DNA from 3 places in the Corynebacterium hindlerae genome. Region 1 is predicted to be linked to each of the others. Evidence: riboswitches for the same ligand, from Rfam matches in the RefSeq annotation. Region 1 holds a riboswitch; each other region holds the start of a gene.
What was found. Region 1 has a riboswitch for cobalamin ahead of HW450_RS12395 (energy-coupling factor ABC transporter permease). Riboswitches for the same ligand answer to the same signal wherever they lie in the genome.
Positions count from the first base shown of each region.

Region 1 (4,102 bases):
GCGGAAGTGGGGGTCGACCCTTCGCAAGTGGGACTGGCCAACGCCGCAACGGCTGTCACCGCAGCTGAGCCACGCCCGGAGCGCGACGGTGGGGAAATGGTGTACACCGACGGCGCAGAGCGCATCTACCAGTTCATTCAGGAGGCCATCAAGTGACGTACGTACTCGCAGCAGGGTCCCACACCCTGGAACTGATCGCGGCTGCCCAGGTGCTGGGCGATGTCACCGTCGTGTCCTTTGACGAGGAACAGTACCCCGCCAACATTGTCCGCTGCTCCGCCGAGGGGCGCGTAGTGATGCCGGCGGTGGATGCGCTGTCCATGCTCGCGGCCCAGAACCCGCAGCCGATTGTGCTGCTCGCGGACTCCGTGGGCAACGAGATCGCCGGTCGTCTCGCTGCCCGTCTCGCCTCCGGCGTGCTCACCAACGTGGTGGGCATCAACGCGGACCGTACCGCGCAACTGTCCATCTTCGGCGACACCATCTCCGGCACCGCAGCGGTGGGTGGCACCAGCCCGATCTACACCATCCGCCCCGGCTCTGTCACCCCGGTACACCCCGGTTCCGGTGCGGTGACCACCATGGAACTCCCAGCAGCTGGCGTTATGGATGCTCAAGTAACTGGCTTCACCCCGGCTGTTGAGGGGGAGCGCCCTGAACTGGCGACCGCTAAGGTCGTGGTGTCTGGTGGGCGCGGCGTCGGCGAGAGTGGCTTCGCAGAGTACGTTGAGCCGCTTGCCGACGCCCTGGGCGGCGCCGTGGGTGCCACCCGCGACGCGGTCGACGACGGCCAGTACCCAGCTCAGTACCAGGTGGGACAAACCGGTGTGACGGTGTCGCCAGATCTATACATCGCGCTCGGTATCTCGGGAGCCATCCAGCACACCTCGGGTATGCAGACCTCGAAGAAGATCATCGCTGTGAACAACGACGAGGACGCCCCGATCTTTAAGATCGCCGACCTCGGTGTCGTCGGCGACGTGGAAGACATCATCCCTGAGCTGCTGAAGAAGTTCTAGTGTATTTCGATCACGCTGCTACCACACCGATCCGCCAGGTAGCGCGAGATGCCTGGCTAGCGGCCTCCGAGTTTCTCAACCCCGCCGGCCAGTACGCGGCGGGGAGGGCGGCGAACCGGGCGTTATCCGAGGCCCGGGAAGCGGTGGCCTCCCTGCTGGACTGCGAGCCGATCGAAGTCATTTTCACCGGTTCCGGTACTGAGGCCGACAACCTGGCCATTCAGGGCCTGTTTCGGCAGTCGGAGCTTAGCCGCGTGGTCTCCACCGAGATCGAACACCCGGCGGTGCTGGAAACCGTGGCGGCCCTTGGCGCGGACGTTGCGATGCTGCCACTTACCGACGGACGGGTGTCCTCCTTCGAGCCATTGGCCGAGCCTGCGGCCCTGGCCACCTGCATGTGGGCGAACAACGAAACGGGCATCCTCCAGCCGGTCCATGAGCTGGTTGAGGCAGCGGGGCAGACCCCGGTACATGTGGACGCGGTGCAGGCAGTGGGGCACATCCCTGTGTCCTTTGCTTCGCTCGGCGCCACCACACTGGCTGCCTCTGCGCACAAGTTCGGCGGGCCGAGGGGCGTCGGGATCCTGCTGGCGCGCCGCTCCGGGCTGGCACCCACCCTGTACGGTGGCGGCCAGCAGCGAGGGATCCGCCCCGGCACCATCGACGTGGCGGGAGCCGTGGCAACGGCAGCGGCTTTGCGCGAGGCAGTGGCGGAGATCGACACAGAACAGGCACGGCTGTCCGAGCTGCGTGATCGGCTCCGCGCAGGCATCGAGCTTATCGACGGCGCAGTCATCCATTCAACGGGCGACCTCCTACCGGGACACCTGCACGTTTCTTTCCCAGGGGCCGAAGGCGACAGCCTGATCATGCTTTTAGACATGCTCGGAGTGGCGGCGTCCACGGGATCGGCGTGTGCGAGTGGCGTGAACCGCGCGAGCCACGTCCTGCTCGCCATGGGGGTGCCTGAGGAGGTGGCGCGGGGCGCCTTGCGGCTGACCCTCGGTCGGACAACCACGTCGGATGAAGTCGAGTTTTTACTAGCCCACTTGGGGGGAATAGCCCGTCAAGCCCGAGAAGCGGGAATGGCAATCTGATAATCTGAATCCGCTGCAATGTACGGGAATGCCGGTGAGAATCCGGCAGCGGTCCTCGTCACTGTATTGCTTCTTAGGACAGGTGGCTTTCACCTGTCGGCGCTGCGCGTGTTCACTTCCTGTTGGCATCACGGGTGGGAAGGACGTGCGCGAGGTTTTCAGCGTGGAAGCTAAGCCAGGAGACCGATTGCAGTGGCCTACTCATACAGGTTCGCGAGATGGACGGACCTAAAGTTGGAAAGAAGATTGTCATGCATATTGCCGAGGGATTTCTCCCCGTCGAGCATTGCGTAGCCTGGGGTGCGGCTGCCACCCCCTTTGTTGTTTATGGTGCTTACGCAGTCAACAAACAGATCAAGGAACGTCCAGAAACCGGCATGCTGTTGGGTGCTGCCGGTGCTTTTACCTTCGTGCTGAGCGCGTTGAAGATCCCGTCCGTGACCGGTTCTTCCTCCCACCCCACCGGCACTGGCCTCGGAGCGGTGTTGTTCAAACCACCGGTGATGGCGTTCATCGGTACCATTGTCCTGCTGTTCCAAGCAATTTTGCTGGCGCACGGTGGCCTCACCACCCTGGGGGCAAACGTGTTCTCCATGGCGATCGTGGGCCCGTGGGTAGCGTACGCGGTGTGGAAGCTCCTGGGATCCAAGTCCCCTGAGCTGGCCATGTTCTCCGCTGCATTCCTCGGCAACTTCGCCACCTACTGCGTTACCGCGCTGCAGTTGGCGGCAGCACACCATGCTGCTGGTTTCGCTAACGCCGCCGGAACCTTCCTGGCGCTGTACGCCCCAACTCAGGTGCCACTGTCCATCGTGGAAGGCATCGTGTCCGTGCTGATCTTCCGCAGCCTGCGTCAGATCGCGAAGAAGGAACTGACCGTTCTGGGCATCCCTGTGGCTGCCCCGAAGCGAGAGATGGTGGCAGCCTAAAATGAAGAACCTAGTTTTGGTCATCGTGGCCGGCGTTCTGATCATGTTCCCGATGTTCTTCAATTTCGGTGACCCGGACGCTGAAGAACAATTCGTGGGCACCGACGCGGGTGCGGAAACCTTGGTGGAAGAGGCTAACCCTGATTATGAACCATGGTTCGAATCTGTTGCTGGTGAACTGCCAGGAGAAGTGGAGTCCGGCCGGTTCGCGCTGCAAGCTGGTCTTGGTGCTGGCCTGCTCGGTTATGTCCTCGGTGTGTTCCGTGGCCGTACCCAGCGTGCTGAGGAATCTGCTGCTGTCTAAATGAATGCCCTGGAACTAGCCGCTGCTAGGAGCCGCTGGGCGCACGTGAATGTGGGCGAAAAAAGCCTGCTCATCGTACTGCTGTTTATTGCGATCTCGGTTTCCGGTATCAAACTCGCAGTGATCGCCGCTATCACCTTGGTGATGGCGGTCGCTGCTGGGATCAACTGGAAACTGTACCTGGGTCTGGTCGGGGCCCCGGCGACGTTCATCGCGCTGGGCCTCGGCCCGCTCATTTTCTCCATTACCTCCGGCGGGTTGATCATGGTCCCAGGAGGGGTGGCGCACGCCGGTGAGGTGTTGGCTAGGTCCGTGGTGGGCATGGGAATCACCATGTTGTTTGCGCTGACCACCCCGATGTCCGAGATCCTCATGTTCGCGCGTCGTCGGCACCTTCCGGAGTCGCTCGTGCACGTCACGGGCCTGATATACCGCCTGGTGGGTGCCCTGGTGGTGACGGCGAAGACGATGTGGGAGGCCCAGGCCGCCCGGCTCGGGCATAGCAGTACCCGCCGGTGGGTGGGTTCGGTTGCGGGCCAAGCAGCGTCGCTATTTGTGCTGTCCTTTGCCAGGGCTCGGGCGCTGCAAGAAGGATTGGAACTGCGGGCGGATCCCACCGCGATGAAAGTGCGTACTGTGGCGCGCCCCGTGAACTGGCTCCGTGCCTGCGGCGCCGTGATTGTGATGAGTTTATTATGTCTGTTCTAGAGACCCGTGACCTGACTTTTTCCCACGATCAGCCTGTGCTGAACG
Region 1 is NZ_CP059833.1:2,572,976-2,577,077, forward strand. Features, by position in the region: gene HW450_RS12380 (electron transfer flavoprotein subunit beta/FixA family protein) at 1-156, shown strand, start outside; gene HW450_RS12385 (electron transfer flavoprotein subunit alpha/FixB family protein) at 153-1,019, shown strand; gene HW450_RS12390 (cysteine desulfurase family protein) at 1,019-2,116, shown strand; cobalamin riboswitch at 2,116-2,322, shown strand; gene HW450_RS12395 (energy-coupling factor ABC transporter permease) at 2,368-3,045, shown strand; gene HW450_RS12400 (energy-coupling factor ABC transporter substrate-binding protein) at 3,047-3,349, shown strand; gene HW450_RS12405 (CbiQ family ECF transporter T component) at 3,350-4,057, shown strand; gene HW450_RS12410 (energy-coupling factor ABC transporter ATP-binding protein) at 4,045-4,102, shown strand, end outside.

Region 2 (4,102 bases), 250 kb from region 1:
GGTCAAAACAATGGTGAGTTTTCCTTCCCGCAGCTGTTTCGTGGCGCAGGCGACGTTGTCCAACGTGACGGCGTCCAGGCCGGTTGTTGGGTCATCGAGGACGAGCACGTCGGGGTCGAGCGCCAGGACGCGTGCGAGAGCTACTCGTTGGCGCTGGCCGCCAGACAGGTTCAGTCCGGCCTCGCCAATCGCAGCTTCCGGCAGCTCACCATTCGGGCTGAATCCACCGAGGCGTCGGATGATGTCCTCGCAGGCCGCGGCCTCGAGTGCTTCCTTGACCTTGGTGGCAGAGCCGGTCGGATCAATGTTGTCCGCGAGCGTGCCCTCGAAGATGTTTGCGCTGTGTGGCACTTGGATGGCGGCCATGGTGGCGAGCTCGCTCCGTGCCGCGTCGCGGGCCGCTGGAGTGTCCGTTAGCCACACTTCGAGACCGGTGCGTGTCGGAGTGATGAGGTCGCCATGCTGCGCGGTGATGGCAGTGGTCTCGGCCAGCTCCAGCACCCGGCCTGAGCTAGCGACGGCGCGTGCCCAGTAGTCGGTGAGGAACCCCAATGCAAAACCCATTACCGTTAGCGCTGGGGGTGCTACCAGCGTCACCGTGAAGAACTCACCGGGAGTGATGCTTCCTCGCACTGCGAACCAGCCCGCGCATCCCAACACTGCGATGTTCGCTAGCAACGGGATGAGCTGGCGGAGGAAGTTGGTGAGCGCGAAGATCCGGGCGTCGTCGAGCATCAGGCTGAGCGCGTCCGTTGCTTTCTGGGTGAATTTTTCCTCGGCTCGTTCCACCGCGCCCAACCCCTTTAGCACCCGGGAACCCTGGGCGTAATCCGTCGCCAGCGAAATTGACGCAGCCTCGGCGGCGCGACGAGACCGCGAAATCTTCGCGATCGCTTTACCTGTGAAGTAGCTTGCAACCGCAGTGCCGACACCGCCGAGGAACATCAGCGATGCGAGCTGCCATGAAAACTGCGCGACGATGATAATGGTCGACGCTAGATAGCCCACCATCACTAGCGGGAAGTTGAGGATCTGCTTAACATCCCCCACCTGTTGGGCATCCTCGTCAACGGTGTTAAGGATCTCGCCCGGAGTTTTAGTACTGTGTCCCCTCACGAGTCGCTGCACCAGCTCCAACCGCATGTCGTGCGCCACCCGGCTGATGGAAAGCGTGGTGAGCGAATCACCTGTTGCGTCGACGAAGAACATGATCGTCATCGTGAGCACGATTGCCGTGACGGAAGAAACTAGCAGCGTGATGTCTGCAAAGGGTACCACCTTGTCCACGGCGAAACCCACGATCCGAGAAATCAGTGCGGACATCATCGATGACGAGAACCACGCGATGGCCAGGGCAATAACGGCCCGGCGGTGGCTCCCGAGAGCCGTTAACGCAACCTGAAAACCACGCTGTTGGCCAGACAGAATGGGAGCAGCTTCCGGTGGGTGCTCCGGAACAAACCACGCCCATGACCGCATACGTGGCGGCACTTTCGACGGATGGGTGAACATGACAGACAAACCTACCACAAAGTGCAATTAACCTGCTGATTTGTTAATTCAAGTCTAGTCGGGCTATTGTTTACGAGTGCCCAGCCGAGAGGCTGACAAACACCCAGCCCGGGTGGCGGAATGGCAGACGCGCTAGCTTGAGGTGCTAGTGTCCTACTAATGGACGTGGGGGTTCAAGTCCCCCCTCGGGCACAGTTTTTAAAACCCCAGTTCTTTGGAACTGGGGTTTTTGCGTTAAGTAGCGAAATGTGTGCCCGGGCGGCGCTTTTGTGTTGTCACTTCACCCGTCATGGCCCCGAAGTTTCTTGCTAAAACCCGGGAAGCATTCCCCGGATCTTGGGCCGAAATCAGTGAAATAGCAGGTGTGAAGCCTGAAAAATCGCCAAAACCCGGGGAACGCTTCCCGGGTTTTGTGGGGGTGATCGATCTTGCGTTGGAGATGGCATTCCCGGTTTTCCGGCATAACAAGGCGCACTCTGATAGTTGGCTCTGAATGTGGGTCCCGTTGTGTGTAGATCTGCAAACCAAGCACCCCACATTTGACAGACTAAGCTGTCTAGTGTTCTAATTTGCTTCACCAGTGTTTTGCAACACAATGCGCCACATCACCCCTGTTAGGGAACGTGTGGAGATTGTGCGGTAAAAAGCAGGGGAATCCGGTGAGAATCCGGAGCTGTCCCGCAACGGTATGCATCGAAAAACTCTGTGGTTGTCTCCCAGACTCTTCGTGTTAAGTCCGATTACCTGCCGCTGGGTTATTTGTCCGACAAATTCGACTGACGAGGATCAAGAGAATTATGACCTTCCACGCGACCATTGCTGGTGTGCCACGAATTGGCCCTAATCGTGAATTGAAAAAAGCCCTTGAAGGCTACTGGAACAAGAAAATCTCTGGCGATGAACTAGCCGAGGTGGCGACGCAACTCACAGACACCTACACGGCTGACTTACTTGCTGCGGGAATCGAGGCGGTTCCTTTTGCAGGTAAATCGTTCTATGACGCGATACTTGACACCACGGCGCTACTTGGAGTCCTCCCCCACCGCGTATCCACTATTGCGGATTACGAAGGAGACGCGCTGCCTAGTTTTATCGATCGTTACTTTGCCACAGCACGGGGATCGGTAGATTTTCCGGCGTCGGCATTAACTAAGTGGTTCGATACTAACTACCACTACATTGTGCCCGAGCTGTCTGCTGATACTGTCTTTTCGCTAGACGATGATGCGTTTTTGGCCGATCTCCGGCATCAAATCGACAAGTTCGGCGTTGCAGTCCGACCTGTGATTATCGGTCCTTTAACCTATCTCAATCTTGCCCGTACCACCGATGGATCTGATCCGCTTGATCATCTGGAGGAGCTGTTCGCTATCTACCGTGAGCTCCTCAAGCGTATTGGCGGTAGTGGTGTCGAATGGGTGCAGATTGATGAGCCAGCTTTGGTCACTGATCTTCCGGCAGCGGTGCTTAGCCGGGTGCGAGCAGGCTATGAAACTCTCGGGGGTAGCCTGCCCGCAGTGAAGATCCTGGTTCAAACCTATTTTGAAGACGGTGATCAGGCTGTGGAGACACTCAGCGGAACCGGGGTCACCGCAATCGGTGTTGATCTTGTTGCCGGCTCGGCGGAGCTGCCGCATTGGACTGGTGAGGAACTCCTGGTTGCCGGTGTGGTGGACGGCCGCAATGTGTGGCGTACTAATCTTGATGAGGCACTTGACACTCTGAAACAACTGGCTGCACGAGGCCCAGTCGCGGTGTCCACCAGCGCCTCCCTCCTCCATGTCCCTTATAGCCTTGATAAAGAGGATCTTGGGCAGATCCAAGATTGGCTAGCCTTTGGTAAAGAAAAGGTGGCCGAAGTGGCTGCACTTGCAGCAGCGTTGCAGGGCGAAGATGTCTCGGAGTTTTTTGCAGCGGCGCGAACGGCATTGCAGGATCGCGCGCAGTCGGAGTTGACGCATGATGCTCAGGTTCGGGAACGAATTGCAGCAGTAACGGATGCTGATCGGCAACGAGCATCGCGGGAGGAGCGTCGGCAAACGCAGCTCGCAACTCTCGACTTGCCACCGCTTCCGACGACGACTATCGGCTCTTTCCCACAAACGCAGGAGATTAGGCGTGCCCGGGCGCAGTGGCGTGTCGCAGAACTTACCGACGCCGAGTACCAGCAAGCCATGGTCGACGAAATTTCCACCGTGATTGAGGCTCAGAGCAAACTGGGGCTGGATGTCCTAGTTCATGGCGAGCCAGAGCGAAACGACATGGTGCAGTATTTTAGTGAGCAACTGCAGGGGTATATTGCGACTAGCCACGGCTGGGTGCAAAGCTACGGTTCCCGATGCGTACGTCCTCCGATCATCTCCGGCGATGTACGACGCACCGAACCAATGACTGTTCAGTGGTACAATGTGGCCCAAAGCCTCACAGACAAGCCAGTGAAAGGCATGCTCACCGGCCCGGTCACCATGCTGGCGTGGAGCTTTGTGCGGGACGACCAACCGCTTGGTGATACCGCTGATCAGGTAGCGCTTGCCCTACGCGATGAAATAGCTGATCTCATTGCAGCGGGTGCAGTAATCATCCAGGTCGA
Region 2 is NZ_CP059833.1:147,056-151,157, forward strand. Features, by position in the region: gene HW450_RS00705 (ABC transporter transmembrane domain-containing protein) at 1-1,512, opposite strand, end outside; tRNA gene HW450_RS00710 (tRNA-Leu) at 1,619-1,704, shown strand; cobalamin riboswitch at 2,133-2,278, shown strand; gene metE (5-methyltetrahydropteroyltriglutamate--homocysteine S-methyltransferase) at 2,310-4,102, shown strand, end outside.
Region 2: linked by a shared signal. The riboswitch ahead of metE (5-methyltetrahydropteroyltriglutamate--homocysteine S-methyltransferase) and the one ahead of HW450_RS12395 (energy-coupling factor ABC transporter permease) in region 1 are both predicted to bind cobalamin.

Region 3 (4,102 bases), 1.2 Mb from region 1:
GCAGAGATAACGGTAACCCAGATCCCAGACTCTACCCGGATCCGGCGCACTGGCGTTCCTAACGCTAACGCTGCTTCGTCTCCGAGCGCTAATCGGGCTAATTTCCCGCCATTGATCAGCACATACGCTAAACCGATAGTGACGATAACTGTCAAGTAACCGATGTGTTGCCAAGTAGCTCGCCCTAAATCACCAAAAGCCCAATACAGGATGGGACCGAGCTTCTGTTCGTTGGCCACATACTGAAGTCCGGAGGTTAGTGCGGAAAACAGGTAGCTAAGTGCGATACCTGCCAGGATCAACGCAGCCGCACCCCGATGCGCACCAGCAGAGATACTGACTACCACTATCGAACACGCGGCCGCCGCAACAAAGGCGCACAACGTGATAGCTACTCCTTGGGACCCTGCGATAGTCAAGCCAAAGAAAATGGCCATCCCGGCACCGAAGGCTGCAGCGTTTGATATTCCAGTGGTAAACGGACTTGCCATCGGATTTCGGGTGATGATCTGCATCACGGCGCCACACAGCGCGAGTCCAGCCCCTGCGATGATTGCAATGATGGCCCGAGGGAGTCGAATTCCTGAAAAAATGACCCATTCGCCGTAATCCAAAGTGCGCGCAGGCAACCACCCAGGAGGAAGTAGGGTGGCCAAGAGCTCAATAGAATTGAACCCCGCTACGCCATTAGTTACCGATATCCAGGAAACCGCGAGCATCGCGATAGTGAAGAAAACCAAGATACCACTGGATTTCAGTGCTCTTCGCCGTAGCTCGCGGTTAACTGATGAATTCGCCCGTTGTGCCATTACTAGTGGTGGGCGTGGTATGTGTGTCCGTCTACCGGCTTCGCGTTTTGTAGTTCCAGCCAGCGGTTGAAAAAGTCATCTGGATTCACATCAGCCATTTGCTCTGGGTATAGCCATTTTGCCACGTATACAGTGCCAATAGCCTTGCCGAGGCCACCCCCTAGGAAACCAGTCATAAAGTACAACTGATCATTAGCCACAGCGTTGAGGTTGTTCCAACCAGGTCGGGCCATCATTTCCTCGGCGATGCTTGGGAACTCAGTATCAGCCGGCGGCGTGTACACACCGGTGTTCTTCAGTGCACCACCGGAAGTTACTTTTAGGATCAGGTCGGGGTTGGTCTGCAGGATATACTCTGGATCTACTGTATCGCCCGTAGCTGGCTGATCTGCGAAAATGTTGACGCCACCAGCATTAACGATCATGTTATGCCACCCGTCGTTGGATGTACCCGGGAATGCCGTGGTGAACGGGTCACCGTATTCCCAATACACGGTTTTCCTTTCAGGTGCTTTTTCTACTCTTTCCTTCACCAAAGCGAGAGTTTCTTCATAAAACTTGATCAGTTCTTCTGCTGCAGGTTTGTCGTTAAACAGCTGCCCCAAGATATCGATTTGCTTGTCCAAAGCTTTGTTATCCCACCCGGTGACAACAACGACCTTAATTCCAGCTGGCTCAAGTTGCTCTGCATAACTTTCGTAGTCAGCATTTTTGGGCAGCACTAGTGCATCCGGGTGCAAGGAAATGATTTTCTCGATATTGAGGTTGCTCTGCCCCTTACCAATAACGTTGTCCGGATCGAACTGCGACCAATACGCGCGGTCCTGCGCGGTATTGGTGTCCACAGATACAACCTTCTCAATGTGTCCCATCGCACGAATCAACTCACTGTTGTAGCGGTTCGCAACAACAATCTCGTCAACGGGTTCGTCAAAGGTAATTGTGCGGCCAGCGTCATCTGTAACCTGCACCTGCTTATCGACGCCTTGAGGTGTCGAAACAGTTGGCGCAGAGCATGCAGAAATAGCCAGTATCAAACTAGCAAGAACACCGATAATCCGGTGCGGAGAATTTTTCACTTGTGTGACTCCTCGGTCCAAACTATCAAGCAGCGCCTATAGACGTCTGCCGCTGGCAGGTACTCGGACTCAAGGCACATAATTGAGTGATCAACGCCTCTAGTTATGTTCCTTTTACCGTTGCGGGACAGTTCTGGATTTGCACCAGATTCCCCTCTTCATGCCTCATACGGAAATCAACCCCCGTTAAGGACCAGCGCTTTCACCATACCGGATAAAAGAGAGGCTTTTGAACGAGAGGCACCAATTAATCTTTTAGCCTCACAGACCTCCCCTACAATCCCCGGGAAGCATTTCCCGGATCTCGGCAACTTTCCAGGCTTCACTTTTGCTAATTTGGCATTTCTAGCCCGAAACCCGAGGTTCACTTCCCGGGTTTTACAGAAAACCCCACCCACACACAACAAAAAGCCGCCCCGACGTTCATGACGGGACGGCTTTTCAGGAGCTGAGAATTACTTCTCGGACTTCTCCTCGGCTTCGGCCTCTACTGCCTCAGCTTCAGCAGCTGCGTCAGTAGCGGTGTCTGCCTCGACCTCTGGAGCGTCCTCTACAGGAGCTTCTTCAGCCTTCTTGGAAGCAGCTGCGCGGGCTGCGCGGGTAGCTTCAGCGGAAACGGTCTCTTCGAGGACCAGGGAGATCTGGGCCATAGGAGCGTTGTCGCCCTTACGGTTCTCCAGCTTGATGATGCGGGTGTAGCCACCAGCACGGTTCTCGAACTTAGGAGCCAGCTCGTTGAACAGGTAAGCAACAACTTCCTTGTTCGTGATGAGCTTAGCTACGTTGCGTCGGTCAGCAATGGTGCCGGCCTTAGCTTTGGTGATGATCTTCTCTACGTATGGACGCAGAACCTTTGCTTTGGCATCGGTGGTCTTGATTGCGCCGTGCTCGATCAGCTGAGCAGCCAGGTTAGACAGGATCTTACGCTGGTTGTTAGCCGAACCGCCGAGACGGGCGCCCTTCTTAGGGGTAGGCATTGTTGTACTCCTCGTGTACAGGTTTATGAGCGCAGGCTCCCGGATGGCGGAAGCCTTAGGGCGTTTTACTCAGAATCTTCCGGGTCAAAGTCGATGAACTCGCCGGTTTCGGCGTCGTAGCCTTCGATCTGGGTTGGGTCGAAGTCTTCCGGAGCGTCCTTCAGGGTCAGACCCAAGCCGGCGAGCTTGATCTTGACCTCGTTGATGGACTTCTGGCCAAAGTTGCGGATATCCAGCAGGTCTGATTCGGTGCACTCAGCGAGCTCACCGACGGTGTGGATTTCCTGACGCTTCAGGCAGTTGTAGGAGCGAACGGAGAAGTTCAGATCCTCAATAGCCATGCCGTAGGCTGCGATGTGCTCAGTCTCCTGTGGAGATGGGCCAATCTCGATACCTTCGGCTGCGGTGTTCAGCTCGCGTGCGAGGCCGAACAGTTCAACCAGGGTCTTGCCTGCGGAAGCAAGGGCATCACGTGCGGAGATGGAGTTCTTCGTCTCGACATCGATGATCAGCTTGTCAAAGTCGGTGCGCTGCTCAACACGAGTAGCTTCCACCTTGTAGCTGACCTTGAGCACTGGGGAGTAGATCTGGTCAACAGGAATGCGACCGATCTCGCCACCGCCAGCGTTGAGGGTTGCTGGGACGTAGCCGCGGCCACGCTCAACAACCAGTTCGATGTCCAGGCGTCCCTGCTCGTTGAGGGTAGCGATGTGCAGATCCGGGTTGTGGATCTCCACACCCGCTGGAGGCTGAATGTCACCTGCGGTGACGACGCCTTCGCCAGACTTGCTCAGGTACATGACCACTGGCTCGTCAGAGTCAGAGGACAGCACAATGCCCTTGATGTTCAGGATGATGTCGGAAACATCTTCCTTCACGCCACCGATGGTGGTGAACTCGTGGAGCACACCGTCGATCTTGACGCTGGTCACTGCTGCACCAGGGATGGAAGACAGCAGGGTACGACGCAGCGAGTTACCGAGGGTGTAGCCGAAACCTGGCTCCAGTGGTTCGATGATGAAGCGAGAGCGTGCTTCGTCAACGTATTCCTCGGTGAGCGTTGGACGCTGTGAAATGAGCATGAACTTCTCCTTATGTGACGCCCGCTATTTGACGCCAGTAGGCAGTTATGGACTGTGGTGCTTGCCGCCACCAGGTTGGTGGCGAAAAGCGAAAGATTACTTGGAGTAGAACTCGACGATGAGCTGTTCCTGGATTGGAACGTCGATCTGAGCGC
Region 3 is NZ_CP059833.1:1,067,762-1,071,863, forward strand. Features, by position in the region: gene HW450_RS05150 (FecCD family ABC transporter permease) at 1-740, opposite strand, end outside; gene HW450_RS05155 (ABC transporter substrate-binding protein) at 812-1,888, opposite strand; cobalamin riboswitch at 1,926-2,088, opposite strand; gene rplQ (50S ribosomal protein L17) at 2,344-2,865, opposite strand; gene HW450_RS05165 (DNA-directed RNA polymerase subunit alpha) at 2,931-3,947, opposite strand; gene rpsD (30S ribosomal protein S4) at 4,044-4,102, opposite strand, start outside.
Region 3: linked by a shared signal. The riboswitch ahead of HW450_RS05155 (ABC transporter substrate-binding protein) and the one ahead of HW450_RS12395 (energy-coupling factor ABC transporter permease) in region 1 are both predicted to bind cobalamin.